DNA from 2 places in the Bradyrhizobium sp. 613_E4_N2_2 genome. Region 1 is predicted to be linked to the other one. Evidence: predicted binding sites of a transcription regulator. Region 1 holds the regulator's gene; the other holds the start of a gene.
What was found. The regulator LexA, encoded in region 1, represses DNA repair genes until DNA is damaged. The targets are predictions, from matches to a motif close to TGTTCNNNNTGTGTTCNG.

Region 1 (7,259 bases):
GGTCCGGTAGGGAACGCCGACGCCGAGATTGATTCCGACCTTGGCGGCGTCCTCCCAGCGCAGAAAACTCCTGGCATCGTGCAGATCCTTGATGATCAGCGGCAGGCCGGCTTTCCAGATGCGGCCGGGCAGGCCGAAGCCGCGCGGAAATCTGGTATGGCGGGAGTTGAATTCGAACATGTCGGCGGTGCCGTAATAGCCGTCGACGAGCGCCATCTCGTGGGAGGTTTCGGCATCGTTGTGCCAGAGCTCGATCGCGCCGACATGGGCCTCATCGTCGCCGCAGAACAGCACCATGACGGCTTGCAGGAATTCGCCTGAAAACACCGGCACCGCAACGCCGCAGGTCAGCCCGGCGGCGATGGCCTGATCGGTCCGCCTGAAATAGGAATCGGTGAATCTGGTGAGGATCACGGGGTGGCCGCTGGTCCAGGCCTTGCCGGGAAGCCCCTCGTCATATCCGAAATGCAGACCCTCGCTCACGTCCCTAAACGCGGACAACCCTTCGCCGTAGAGGCCGCCGCCGAATTCCAGCCGCATGCGCGTGCGGTCAGGCACCCAGAGTTCAACGACGCGAATGAAGGTCTTCATCGAACGTGCCCGCCGTCTCAAGCCGCACCAAGCATCGGCCATTTGGCTGCGGAACGGACGTTCAAAATTCAGGCAGGACAGCGCAAACTTCGTGCGGTGGAGACGCCACGGCTTGGTCCGCCCGATGGAGTTTCGCGGGACACAAACGACACCATCTCGCCGGCCTCGGCCGGCGATGGCGATTTCAATCCTGGCCCGACCTGCCGGCCGGGAATGGCTGCATCAGCCGATCGGCAGGCGGGTGATGGTTGTCCGGCTGTCGGTGATGGTCTGCGGCTTGTGCTCGCGCTCGCCGAGCGGCTGGGTCACCGGTAGCTGCAGCACGGTCGCACGCTGGCCTTCGACCAGCTGCGTCACCAGCACGGATTTGCCGTCGGGGAATTCGATCGCATCATGATGGCGATCGGGAATGTGCGGATCGATCTTGCCGAACTTGCCGACGCGCGAATTGACGGTGCGCGTCCAGATCCAGCGATTGTCGTAGCGGACGTTGTCGGCGAAGGCGAGCTCCGTCCCCGGGAGCAGGCAGACCGCGACGGTCGGATCGGCCGCGGAGGCAAAGCCGCGCGTCGAGGTGCCGCGGAAGGTTGTCGTGACGATCGTCTCGCCGACTTCGGCGGGACGCGACGCGACGGCATGCAGGCTGTAGTCACACATCGGGTGCTCCTCATGCAGGGATAGCGACCCACGTCTCTTAATCGAGGCGCAGGCCTCTATCAGAGTGGAAATACCAAACGTTCTGCCGGGTTGTAGGCAAATCTACGGCTCGCCGCCGCAGGCCGCAATCACATTAACTTTCCCGAATCCACCAGGAACAAAGCCCGCCCCTTTGCATTCTGCAGGCGCGTGTCAGCGCCCCGCAGGCGCCGACCAGCCGGAATATTGCCAGCCCGGCCGCGACGGTTGGTCGACGGCCTTGCGGACTTGCTCGCTTACGGCGGTGTCCTTGCGGACACGGGGCCGCGATTGCGCGGCCAAGGCTTGCACGGCCAAGGCTTGCACGGCCAAGGCTTGCGACGCTGATGCTGCGATCAGCGCCACAGCAATTTTGCTCGGAACGATCCGGCGCATGCATTCTCCTCGAACCTGAAGGCCGCGAAGCAGGGCTGCTTCGTGCGGCGTGCCGAGGATTTACCGTCGGAGGAGGGGCCGGATAATCTGCGCGAAACCAGAAAGACTATCCAGCGGAAGCGGACAATCGTCCGCTCCAATCTCGGATCAGCGATGCCGATCGAAAGAGCGCGGGGCGCCCAATAACCGATACCGGCACGTCCGGTATCAATACTTCCGGTACAGCCCGATCAGCTTGCCCTGGATCTTCACCCGGTTGGGCGGGAGGATGCGGACCTCATAGGCGGCGTTGGCGGGCTCGAGCGCGATCGAGGCGCCGCGGCGGCGGAAGCGCTTGAGCGTCGCCTCCTCGTCGTCGATCAGCGCCACCACGATATCGCCGGTATCGGCGCTCTCGTTGCGCTGGATCAGCGCCATGTCGCCGTCGAGAATGCCGGCCTCGACCATGGAATCGCCGCGCACTTCGAGCGCGTAATGTTCGCCCGAGCCGAGCATGTCAGGCGGTACGCTGATGGTGTGGCTGCGGGTCTGCAAGGCCTCGATCGGCGTGCCGGCCGCGATGCGGCCCATCACGGGGACCGCGACGGGGCGCTCGCCCTCGTCCGCCGGCGGGCTCGAAGTCGTGCGGACCTTGCCGAGATTGCCTTCGATGACGCTCGGTGTGAAGCCGCGGCGGCTGCCGGCGGCGGCCTGAAGCTCGGGCAGCTTGATCACCTCGATGGCGCGGGCCCGGTTGGGCAGGCGCCGGATGAAGCCGCGCTCCTCGAGCGCGGTGATCAGGCGATGGATGCCTGATTTCGAGCGCAGGTCGAGCGCGTCCTTCATCTCATCGAAGGAGGGCGGCACGCCGCTTTCCTTCAGCCGTTCGCTGATGAACCGCAGGAGCTCGTATTGTTTGCGCGTTAACATCTCGACCAAAATCCCCCGGTTGATGTCGTTCGATTCCGAGACGCTGAATTCAGCAGTAAGCCGCTACATTCTCGAAACAAATCATGAACGGACACTATATGTTCGATACATGTTCCGCAACTGCTTAATTTACCGTGAACGCGACAAAGTTCGCGGAACGCACGCGAACGAAGCGATCACACGGGCAGCCGCAAGACCTCGCAAGGCGTGCCGGCTTCGGCCTTCGGCGCGAATGGCGCGCGCACGAGAAGTGCCTGTGCCGCAGCAAGATTCGCAAGCAGCGAGGAATCCTGGTGATTGACCGGAAGGGCGACGAGCGTGCCGTCGTCGCGCAGCTCGAGGCGTGCGCGCAGGTAATCCTCGCGCTGGTCATTGGCGCCGACATCGCGGCCGAGCACCGCGCGTTCGCGGCGGTGATGAATCATCGAACGGCCCGAAAGCGCGCGAATCAACGGCACCATGAACAGGAAGCCGCAAACGTAAGATGACACGGGATTGCCGGGCAGGCCGATCACACGCATCGCGCCGAGCCGCCCGTTCATCATCGGCTTGCCCGGCCGCATCGCGATCTTCCAGAACGCCATCGAGATACCTTCGTCCCTCAGCGCCTGCTGGACCAGATCGTGGTCCCCGACCGACGCGCCGCCGGTCGTGATCAGGATGTCCGCGCCGCTCTCCCGCGCGCGGCCGATGCCGGCCGTGGTGGCCTCCAGCGTGTCGGCGGCAACCCCGAGGTCGATGGTATCGGCGCCCTCGCTGCGGGCGAGCGCGTGCAGGGCATAACCGTTGGAATAGACGATCTGGCCGTGACCCGGCGTCGTACCCGGAATCACCAGCTCGTCGCCGGTGGCGAGGATCGCGACCTTCGGGCGTCGCCGGACCGGCAGTTGCGGGTAATTCATGCCGGCGGCGAGCGCGAGGTCGCGCTCGGTGAGCCGGGCCCCTTTGCGCAGCAGCACGTCGCCTTCCGAGAAGTCGACGCCGGCGGGGCGGATGTGCCGCCCCGTTACGGCGGCTTCCTTGATGGTGATGCGCTTGCCGTCCGCGATCGTGTCCTCCTGGATCACGACCGCATCAGCGCCATCGGGAACGACACCGCCGGTGAAGATACGCACGGCCTCGCCGGCGCCGACCGATCCCGCAAACGGTCGGCCCGCCGCGACCTCGCCGATCAGGGTGAGCTGGGAGTCGATCTGCGCCGCATCGACCGCGCGCACCGCATAGCCGTCCATTGCCGACATCGCCTGCGGCGGCTGCGTGCGCCGCGCCGCGACGTCGCGCGCCAGCACGCGGTGGAAGGCCGCGTCGAGCGCGATCATCTCTTCAGGCAGCGGCTCTGCGCCCGCCAGCACCGCAGCGAGCGCGTCGGAAACCGGCATCAGGGCCACGGGTGAAAACTCCTGCTGGGCCCGTTCGGGCAAATCGGCGGCGAGAGTTCTAGCCGAGTGCAGGCGCAGAGGCAAAACAGTGGCCGCGCAGGATGATTTATCCTGCGTCATCCGCTCTGCGATGAAGGGTGAGCATCAAGTCCGCCGCGGCATGATCCAGAAGGCGAGACAGACCGGTACGAGGATGGCCATGGCGAGGACGAGAAGGACGAGAGCCACGGCCAGCATCGGTCAGCCCCCCGGCTGCTTGTACGGACTGACGTCCGGCGCTGCGGGGCCCTGATCCTTGTCAGGCAGCGGGTCGGCCTGGGATTTCAGGTCGGCGGCCTTGCTGATCAGTTTTGCGGAAAGGTCAGAATCCGAGGTGGTTCTGGCGAATTTCATCAGCAGAGAGGCCTGCTTGGTGAGGTAGGTTTTGCCCAACACGACGATAAGCCCGATGTAGAATTCCCAACGGACTCATGAGTCCTGAGAGGGGCAATCGTTCCGGGAACTCTGTATAAAAATGCACAAAGGGACTTGGTTCCTCGCCCCCGGGCAAAATAGTTCCATTCGCGGCCCGTCGGCTTGCCGGCCAGAGATCAGATTCCGAGCGCCTTGAGGGCGTTCCCGACGTCGCGGGGCGAGGTCACGTGGACCGTGGTCAGGCCGCGCGACCGCGCTCCTTCGATGTTCTCGGCAAGATCGTCGAAGAACACGATGCGGTTCACCGGCACGCCGATCGCGGCCACGACATGGTCGAAGGCCTCCACATCCGGTTTGCGCAGGCCGATGCTGGACGACAGATACAGCTCGCGGAAATGGCCGAGCAGGCCGGCATATTCCTTCGAGAAGTGGTCGACATGCGGCCGATTGGTGTTGGAGAAGGCGTAGAGCGGCAACTGCTGTGCCGCACGCGGCAGCAGCTCGGCGATGTCGGGCATCTCGCCGGCGAAGATCGCGTTCCAGCCCTCCAGGAACTGCGCGTCCGAGATGCCGATCCCGAGCGAGACGCGCAGCGAGTCGAAATAGGCCTCGTCGCTGATCTTGCCGACCTCGTGCAGCCGGTAGGCTTCGCTGTCCCGCACGTAGCGCGCGACGATGGCTTCCGGCTTGCAGCCGGCATGTCCCGCCCAGCAGGCGATCGCCTTGGAGAAATCGATGTCGAGCACGACGCGCCCGAGATCGAACAGGAGCGCGTCCGCGCTGCCGGGAGAGAGCGAGCTCATTGCATCCTTTCACTCAATATCGATAGGGGTCGTGGTCGAACAGCGGGAACGCGCTGAACACGCTCGGCGCATTCGTTGCGGTCGCCTGGTGCAGGCAGGACTTGTCGACCTCGGCGAACGAGGTGGCGCCCAAGAGGCCGAGGCAGCGCAGCACCTCGTCCTCGAGCAGCTCCAGCATTCGCCTCACGCCGGCCTCGCCGGCCGCGGCCAATGCCCAGCATTGCAGCCGGCCGATGCCGACCATGTCCGCGCCCGCCGCGATCGCCTTGACGATGTCGGTGCCGCGGCAGAAGCCGCCGTCGACCATGATCTTGGCGCGTCCCTTCACGGCCTCGGCGATCTCGGGCAGCACATGCATGGCACCGCGGCCGTGATCGAGCTGGCGGCCGCCATGGTTGGAGACGTAGATCCACTCCACGCCGTGATCGACCGCGATCCGGGCGTCCTCGGCGGTGGCGATGCCCTTCAGGATGAGCGGGATCTTGAACTTGTCCTTGATCATCTTCACGGTCCGCCACTCCAGGCCCTTCTGGTAATCGCCGCCGGTGGCGCGCAGGCGGCTCTCGCGAACATAGCGCTTGGCAATGTCACGTTCGCGACGGCTGTAATGGGCGGTATCAACGGTCAGGCAGAAGGCGGCGTAGGCGTTCTTCTCGCTCCGGCTGACGACATCGGCGACGAAATCGTCGTCGCCGCGCACATAGAGTTGATAGAGCCGCAGCGCATCAGGGGCGGCCTCGGCGGTCTTCTCCAGGCCGGGCTCGGACACCGAGCTCAGCATGTGCGCCGCGCCGAAGGTGCCGCAGGCGCGGGCGACGCTCGCCGCGCCATCCGGATCGAAGATCTCCAGTGCGCCGACAGGGGCCAGCACCACCGGCAGCCGCATCCGGCGCCCGAACAGCTCGACCGAGCCGTCGACCTCGCGGACGTCGCGCAGCACGCGCGGCCGGAAGGCGATCTCGTCCAGCGCCATGCGGTTGCGGCGCATCGTGGTCTCGGTCTCGGCGGCGCCGACGATATAGTCCCAGGCGTTCTGGTTGAGGTTGGCGCGCGCCTTGCGGATGAATTCGTGCAGGTTTTGGAATGGCTCGGCGCTGGCGCCGAGTTCGACGCTCCTTTCCGGCCGGATGCGGGGCGCGTCATTCATTGTTGTCCTCCCGAGAATTTGAAGCGTTATTGTCATCGCCTATCGTGTCCGGCCCTCCAAAACCATCCTAAAATCGCATAGCTGAGAGGCGTGGGCCGGCCGGCCGATTCCCGCGTTGCGCGAAACGGTTTCGGAACGTTGCCAAAAGTTTAGGCCCGGGCGAAGGGATTTTTACGATGTACCCGCCAGCGTGGCGTCCCGGCCTTGAAGAAACCAGAATGGTATTGTGAACAGCGGGCTGGATCGCCATTTGCATGGCGCCTCACAAGCCCAAAGCAAAGCTCCAAGCAAGAAGGCCAGTCTATCCATGCGGAAAAACCTGCTGTTCCCCCTGGGCGCACTCACGGGAGCGTGTCTAACCCTTCTGGTCGCCAGCCCGCACGGTGGAGTATGGGCGGCACGGGCGGCAGCGAGCGCGGATGATGCCTATTCCCGGCTCAATCTGTTCGGCGAAGTGTTCGAGCGGGTGAAGGCGAGCTATGTCGAGAAGCCCGACAATTCCAAGCTGATTGAGGGTGCGATCACCGGCATGGTGACCTCGCTCGACCCACATTCACGCTACATGAACGACAAGGCCTGGACCGAGATGCAGGAGACCACCTCCGGCGAGTTCGGCGGGCTCGGCATCGAGGTCACGATGGAGGACGGCCTGGTCAAGGTCGTCTCGCCGATCGACGACACGCCGGCGTCCAAGGCCGGGATCATGTCCGGCGACCTCATCAGCAAGATCGACGGCGATGCCGTGCAGGGCATGACGCTCGAGCAGGCCGTCAACAAGATGAAGGGGCCGGTCGATACCCAGACCAAGCTCACCATCGTGCGCAAGGGCGCCGACGCTCCGCTCGACGTCGCGATCAAGCGCGAGATCATCCATGTGCGTCCGGTGCGCTTCCACGTCGAGAACGGCGACATCGGCTATATCCGCGTCACCTCGTTCAACGAGCA
Region 2 (7,259 bases), 4.5 Mb from region 1:
TGAAGACGCTGGAGGAACCGCCGGAGCACGCCAAATTCGTGTTCGCGACCACCGAGATCCGCAAGGTTCCGGTCACCGTGCTGTCGCGCTGCCAGCGTTTTGACCTGCGCCGGGTCGAGGCCGACGTGCTGATGAAGCACCTCGCCAATATCGCGGCGAAGGAGAACGTCGAGATCGAGCCCGAGGCGCTTGGCATCATCGCGCGCGCCGCGGAAGGCTCGGTGCGCGACTCTCTGTCGCTGCTCGACCAGGCGATCGCGCACGCGGCAGGCACCGTGAAGGCGGATGCGGTCAGGCAGATGCTGGGCCTCGCCGACCGCACCCGCGTCATCGACCTCTTCGATTCGCTGGCGCGCGGCGACATCGCTGCCGCTTTCAAGGAGTTCCGCGACCAGTACGACGTCGGCGCCGATCCGATCGTCGTGCTGTCGGACCTTGCCGAGTTCGTCAATTTCGTCACCCGCGTGAAGATCGTGCCGGCGACCGCCGACAACGTCGCCTATGGCGAGACCGAGCGCGTGCGCGCGCGGGATTTTGCCTCGAAGATCTCGATGCGCGTGCTGTCGCGGATGTGGCAGATGCTGCTCAAGGGCATCACCGAGGTGCAGGCCGCGACGCGCCCCGCAGCGGCCGCCGAGATGGTGCTGGTGCGCATCGCCTATGTCGCCGACCTGCCGACGCCGGACGAAGCGATCAAGATGCTGGAGCAGAACGGCGGCGGCTCGCCGGTCGTGGGCGGCGGAAGTGCCGCGCGCAGCGGCGCGCCGGGTGCGCCGGTGGCCTCCGCGGCGCCGGTTGCCTCGGCCGCGCCCATGCGCGCACCGACTTCGTCACCGTCCGCGTTCGGCGGCGGCGCCGCCCGGCCGCAGATGGCGGCGCCCGCGCCGGATCCGCAAGGAGCCGCGCCCCAGCTGCGCATCACGAGCTTCACCCAGCTCGTCGCGGTCGCCGGGCAGAAGCGCGATCTCATGACCAAGGCCGCGCTCGAAGGCGACATGCGCCTCGTCCGTTTCGAGGAGGGCCGGCTGGAAGTCGCGCTCGAGCCCAACGCCTCCAAGACCATGATCTCCGAGCTTGCGCGAAAATTCGAGCTCTGGACCGGCCGGCGCTGGACCGTGATCGTCTCCAACGAGCAGGGCCAGCCGACGCTGCGCTCGGTGAACCACGCGGCGAAGCAGGAACATGCGCGCTCCGCTGAAGCCGATCCGCGCGTGCAGGAGGTGCTGTCGCGTTTTCCCGGTGCGAAGGTCGTCGAGGTCCGCAGGCTTGCCCCCGAGGCGCCGGAAACCAATATGAATGCGGACTATGGCAGTGACGATCCGCCCGATGGTTCCGACGGCGACGATCTCTAGAGCATGATCCGGACCCGAAGGGCCGCGTAGCGCAAAGTGTGAAGCGGTTTTCCGATTAGATCATGCTCAAACCAAGAGTTAAGGCGCGATGACGAGTCATCGCGCAACCAAGGACAGCACCGATGGTCGATATTTTCGGCATGATGAAGCAGGCGCAGCAGCTGCAATCCAAGATGCAGGAGATGCAGGATCAGCTCTCCAGCGTCGAGGTCGAAGGCATCTCCGGCGGCGGTCTCGTCGCCGTGCGCATGACGGCGAAGATGGACGTGAAGGGCATCAAGATCGATCCCTCGCTGATGAAGCCGGAAGAGCGCGAGGTGCTCGAGGACCTGCTCGTCACCGCCCTCGGCGATGCCCGCCGCAAGGCCGAAACGGCCGTGCAGGAGAAGATGCAGGCGCTCACGGGCGGCCTCAGCCTGCCACCGGGTATGTTCGGCCAATAAGATGGGTTCGGTTGCAGGTCCCGAAATCGAGCGGCTGGTCCAGCTCCTCGCACGGCTGCCAGGCCTTGGTCCGCGCTCGGCGCGGCGTGCGGCGCTGCATCTGATCAAGAAGCGCGAAGCGCTGATGATGCCGCTGTCTTCGGCCCTGCAGGTCGCGCTCGACAAGGTCCAGGTCTGCAAGACCTGCGGCAATATCGACACGCAAAATCCCTGCACGGTCTGTACCGATCCGAAACGCGATGATGCAATCATCGTCGTCGTCGCCGATGTCGCCGATCTCTGGGCGCTGGAACGGGCCAATGCGACCCAGGGGCGCTATCATGTGCTCGGCGCGACATTGTCGCCGCTCGACGGCGTCGGGCCGCAGGACCTCACCATCGACGCGCTGGTGGCGCGCGCGCATGCTGCCGAGGTGCACGAGATCATCCTGGCGCTGAACGCGACGGTCGACGGCCAGACCACGGCGCACTACATCACCGACCTGCTTCAGGACGCCAACGTAAAAGTAACCCGGCTGGCCCATGGTGTGCCGGTCGGTGGCGAGCTTGATTATCTCGACGAAGGTACGCTATCGGCCGCGATGCGGCAGCGGACCTTGTTCTAGCCATCCAGACTTACGGAACGGACGACATGACGAAACTTTTCGCCACACGATCGGCTTTGGTCGCGACGATGATGCTGCTGGCGACCCCGGCCATCTCCGCGCAGCAGGACGACGGGGCGCCGCCGCCGCCGAAGCCCGGCAAGCCAATCAGTGCCGGCGAGGTGCTCTCGGGCGAATTGAACGCAATGAAGGTGCGCGACATCAAGAACGCCGGCAAGCGGATTGCGATGTACCAGATCACCTCCGAGCCGCGTCGACTGCCGGCGCCGAACGGGCTGTGCAATCTCGAGACCGGTCCTGAGACGTTCCAACTCGTCACTTCCAGCGACGCGCAGGCCACGCAGCTGAAATCGTTCGTCGGCAAGGCGATCTCGGTCAAGGTCGACGAAGTCGCCTGCGCCAGCGATCCCGGCCAGATGAGCGAAGCCGTGATCACGAAGTGGAGCTTGATCAGGAAGCAGTAGGGGGCGCCGCTCCAGCCGAGCTACCGTAGGGTGGGCAAAGGCGCAAAGCGCCGTGCCCACCATTCTCCCGGCGACGATTCAGGTGGTGGGCACGCTTCGCTTTGCCCACCCTACGGCATCGCGGGCGTAGCGCGTGCCGAGTTTACACCCTCACCGGCCCCAGCGTCTCGAAATGCCCGCGCTTCTGCAGCCAGGCCAGCAGCACAAGGCTCGGGATCGCCACCAGCACGCAGATCACGAAGAACAGCGGCCAGCCGGTCGTCTCCGCGACATAGCCCGCACTCGCTGACAGATATGTGCGCCCGACCGCGGCGAGCGCGGTGAGCAGCGCATATTGCGTCGCCGTGTGCAGCGGATTCTGGCACAGCGCGGAGAGATAGGCGACGAAGATCACGGTGCCGATGGCGCTGGTAAAGTTCTCGCAGGTGATGGCAAAGGCCAGCGCCCATTGGCTGGTGCCGACGAAGGCCAGCCAGGAGAAGGAGAGATTGGCGAGCGCCTGCACCACGCCGCCGATCCAGAGGCTGGTCGCAAGCGAATAGCGCCGCGCGAGGAAGCCGCCGGCAAAGCCGCCGATCAGCGTTGCCGCGAGGCCGACGCCCTTCACGATCGCCGCGTAATCGTTGCGGGAAAAGCCGAGGTCGATCACGAACGGCGCGGTCATCGTGCCGGAGAAGGCATCGGTGAACTTGAACAGCACGACGAAGGCGAGCGCGGCGAGCGCATCCTTGCGCGACAGGAATTCCGAGAAGGCCCCGATCGCCGCGTGCAGCACGCGCGCGAACGCCGTCTCGGTTTGTGTCGCGGCTTCCGCCCGCACCGATTGCTCGGGCTCTGTCGCGGCCAGCGCGGTGATCGTGCCGATCAGCACCATCGCCGCCATCACCACGTAGCCCCACATCCAGGCCGACGCGCGCGGAATGCCGGTGCCCTCGAAGCCGGACACGATGAACAGCGCGCCCGCGGTCGAGACCAGCATGCCGATGCGATAGGCCGCGACATAGGAAGCCATTCCGGCGGCCTGCTCGCTCTCCGGCAGGCTCTCGACGCGGAACGCGTCGACCACGATGTCCTGCGTCGAGGACGTCGTCGCGACCAGCAGCGCGCCGAGCGCGACGTAGAACGGCGAGCGCGCGGGATCGGTGAGTGCCAGCAGCAGGATCGCGATGATCAGCAGCAATTGCGAGAACAGCAGCCAGCCGCGCCGCCGTCCGAACGCGCGGGTGAACAGCGGCACATGCAGCGCATCCACCAGCGGCGCCCACAGGAATTTCAGCGTGTAGGGCGTGCCGACCAGCGCAAACAGCCCGATGGTCTTGAGGTCGACCCCGGCCTCGCGCATCCACACCAGGAGCGTGGAGCCCGACAGCGCCAGCGGCAGCCCGGACGAGAAGCCGAGGAACAGTACGATCAGCACCCGCGGTTGCAGGTACACGGCCAGGCCGTCACGCCAGGAGGTGGGGGCCGTGTCGGGGCTGGCAGGGGAGGTCGCGTCGGGTGCGGTCATGGGGAGGTGTTAGCAGATTCTGGCTGCCACAAGTGAGGTGTCGTCGCCCGGTCAAGCCGGGCGACGACAGTGTGCCTCAAAACTCACTCCCCCGCCTGGAGCTTCCTCGGGAACAGCTCCGCGGCACCGGTTGCCACCAGATGCGGCCCCTCCGGCGCATCGGTCTTGCTGAAATCGAGCTCCTCGATTCTCCCTGCGCGCTTCTCGATCTTGTCGGCGGAGATCAGCACCTGCCGCACGTCCTCGTTCGCGTCGGCAAAATGCTTCTGGAGCTTCAGCACGCGGTCGCGCAGGCGGCCCAAATCGTCGCCGAGCTTGATCACCTCGGTGCGGATCTGGTCGGCGGCGTCGCGCATGCGCGCGTCTTTCATGATCTGCTGCATCACCTGGATCGCGAGCATCAGCAGCGAAGGCGACACCAGCACGACGCGGGCGCGATAGGCCTTCTGGATCACGTCGTCGAAACCGTCATGGATCTCGGCATAGACCGATTCCGACGGCACGAACATCAGTGCCATCTCCTGGGTCTCGCCGGCGACGAGATATTTGTCGGCGATGTCGCTGACATGCTTCATCACGTCGCCGCGCAGCCGCTGCGTGGCGATGCGCTTCTCCTCGTCGGTGCGCGCATCGTGCAGCGCGGTCATCGCCTCCAGCGGAAATTTTGCGTCGATGCAGAGCGGCCGCTGGTCGGGCAGGAACACCACGCAGTCCGGCCGCTTTCCCGTCGAGAGCGTGAACTGGAACTCGTAGGCGCCCTTCGGCAAGCCGTCCTGGACGATCGCCTCCATCCGCGCCTGGCCGAAGGCGCCGCGCGACTGCTTGTTGGCGAGCACGTCGCGCAAGGTCGTCACCTGCGTGGTGAGGTCGGTCAGGTTCTTGTGCGCGTTGTCGATGATGCCGAGCCGCTCGTGCAGGGCGCGCAGGCTCTCCATGGTGTTGCGCGTCGAGTGTTCCATCGACTGGCCGACCCGATGGGTCACCGAATCCAGCCGCTCGTTGACCGCGCGCGCCATGTCGGCCTGGCGGCCGGCCAGCGCCTGGGTCATGGCGTCGGCTCGGCCGGCAGCCTCGCTCTGGGCGTGCAGCACCTGGCTGAGGCGCTCCTCGAGCTCGTCCGCGCGGATGGCATTGGCCATGGCGAGTTCCGCGCCGCGCCGCCCGGATCGCGCGATCACGACCGCGATCACCACCAGCAGGATGACGACGAGGGCGCCGAAGCCGATCAGCGCATCGATGGTGCGGACCGGCCAGTCGCCAGCCAGGAAAATGATCTCGTTCATGGCGGCCCTTGTAGCCGATTCGACACTCTCCGCGAACGAATAGCGAACGCTTATGGTTAATAGCCCCCTAATTTTTATGGTTAACGAAACCTGAAGTTTTATGGTTAGCGGAGGGTTAACGGAGTTCCTCGCCGCATTGACCGCATCCGGCATGCGGCTTAAATCGCGGCCATGGCCCTCAGAGAAATCATCATCCTGCCCGACAAGCAGCTGCGTCTGGTCTCCAAGCCGATCGAGAAGGTCACGACGGAGATCCGCAAGCTTGCCGACGACATGTTCGAGACCATGTACGACGCGCCCGGCATCGGGCTCGCGGCGATCCAGATCGCGCAGCCCTTGCGGCTGATCACCATGGACCTCGCCAAGCCTGACCCGGACGGCGAGACAAAGCCGGAGCCGCGTGTCTTCATCAACCCTGAAATTATCGCCTCCTCCGAGGATCTGTCGGTCTACGAGGAAGGCTGCCTCTCGATCCCCGAATATTACGAGGAGGTCGAAAGGCCTGCGAAGGTGCGCGTGCGCTTCACCGATCTCGACGGCAAGGTGCACGAGGAGGACGCCGAAGGCCTCTACGCCACCTGCATTCAGCACGAGATCGACCATCTCAACGGCGTGCTGTTCGTCGACTATCTCTCAAAGCTCAAGCGCGACCGCGTGATCAAGAAGTTCGAGAAAGCCGCCAAGCGCGCGGAGTAAGTCATTTGTAAGCGCTGGTGCTGCCGCGAACTCCCGTGCGCTCCCTCCCCCCTTGCGGGGGAGGGCGGGGGAGAGGGGTAGCCCAGCAAAAGGCGCCCGTCGTTTGCGAATGCCAACAATAGGGCGCCCGCGCTAACGCCGAGAGAGCGCGTCGTGTGGCACCCCTCTCCCTAGCCCTCCCCCGCAAGGGGGGAGGGAACATACCGAGTCCTTGTCATGCCCCTCCGCCTCATCTTCATGGGCACGCCCGATTTCTCCGTGCCGACGCTGCTCGAGCTGGTCTCGCATGGCCACGAGATCGCGGCGGTCTATACGCGCGCGCCCAAGCCCGGCGGACGGCGCGGCCTGCAATTGCAGCCGACCCCGGTCGAGGAAGCCGCGCGAAAGCTCGGCGTTCCCGTGCTGACGCCGAAGTCGCTGAAGACGCCCGAAGCGCTCGACGAGTTTCGCGCCTTCGACGCCGATGCCGCCGTCGTCGTCGCCTACGGCATGATCCTGCCGCAGGCGATCCTCGATGCGCCGAAGCTCGGCTGTTACAATCTGCACGCTTCGCTGCTGCCGCGCTGGCGCGGCGCCGCGCCGATCAACCGCGCGATCATGGAAGGCGATGCCGAGAGCGGCGTCATGGTGATGAAGATGGATGTCGGTCTCGACACCGGTGACGTCGCCATGGCCGAGCGCATGGCGATTCCCGACAACATGACCGCGGTCGATCTGCATGACCGCCTCTCCCGGCTCGGTGCCGATCTGATGGTGCGCGCGATGGCCGCGCTCGCCCGCGGCGGGCTCCAGCTCAAGAAGCAGAGCGCGGATGGCGTCACCTACGCCGCCAAGATCGACAAGGCCGAAGCGCGGATCGAATGGACCAAGCCGGCGCACGCCGTGCTGCGCCACATCCACGGCCTGTCGC

Region 2: the regulator LexA is predicted to act here: its motif matches at 5,685-5,702, upstream of AB7290_RS40380 (DNA recombination protein RmuC).

Annotation. Positions count from the first base shown of each region.
Region 1 is NZ_CP197234.1:4,037,466-4,044,724, forward strand. Features, by position in the region: gene AB7290_RS19250 (GAF domain-containing protein) at 1-591, opposite strand, end outside; gene AB7290_RS19255 (hypothetical protein) at 814-1,248, opposite strand; gene AB7290_RS19260 (hypothetical protein) at 1,441-1,662, opposite strand; gene lexA (transcriptional repressor LexA) at 1,870-2,571, opposite strand; gene AB7290_RS19270 (molybdopterin molybdotransferase MoeA) at 2,748-3,959, opposite strand; gene AB7290_RS19275 (hypothetical protein) at 4,191-4,385, opposite strand; gene AB7290_RS19280 (HAD family hydrolase) at 4,541-5,167, opposite strand; gene AB7290_RS19285 (alpha-hydroxy acid oxidase) at 5,181-6,314, opposite strand; gene AB7290_RS19290 (S41 family peptidase) at 6,622-7,259, shown strand, end outside.
Region 2 is NZ_CP197234.1:8,489,981-8,497,239, reverse strand. Features, by position in the region: gene AB7290_RS40405 (DNA polymerase III subunit gamma/tau) at 1-1,352, shown strand, start outside; gene AB7290_RS40400 (YbaB/EbfC family nucleoid-associated protein) at 1,475-1,795, shown strand; gene recR (recombination mediator RecR) at 1,797-2,399, shown strand; gene AB7290_RS40390 (hypothetical protein) at 2,426-2,863, shown strand; gene AB7290_RS40385 (AmpG family muropeptide MFS transporter) at 3,006-4,370, opposite strand; gene AB7290_RS40380 (DNA recombination protein RmuC) at 4,454-5,653, opposite strand; gene def (peptide deformylase) at 5,825-6,349, shown strand; gene fmt (methionyl-tRNA formyltransferase) at 6,566-7,259, shown strand, end outside.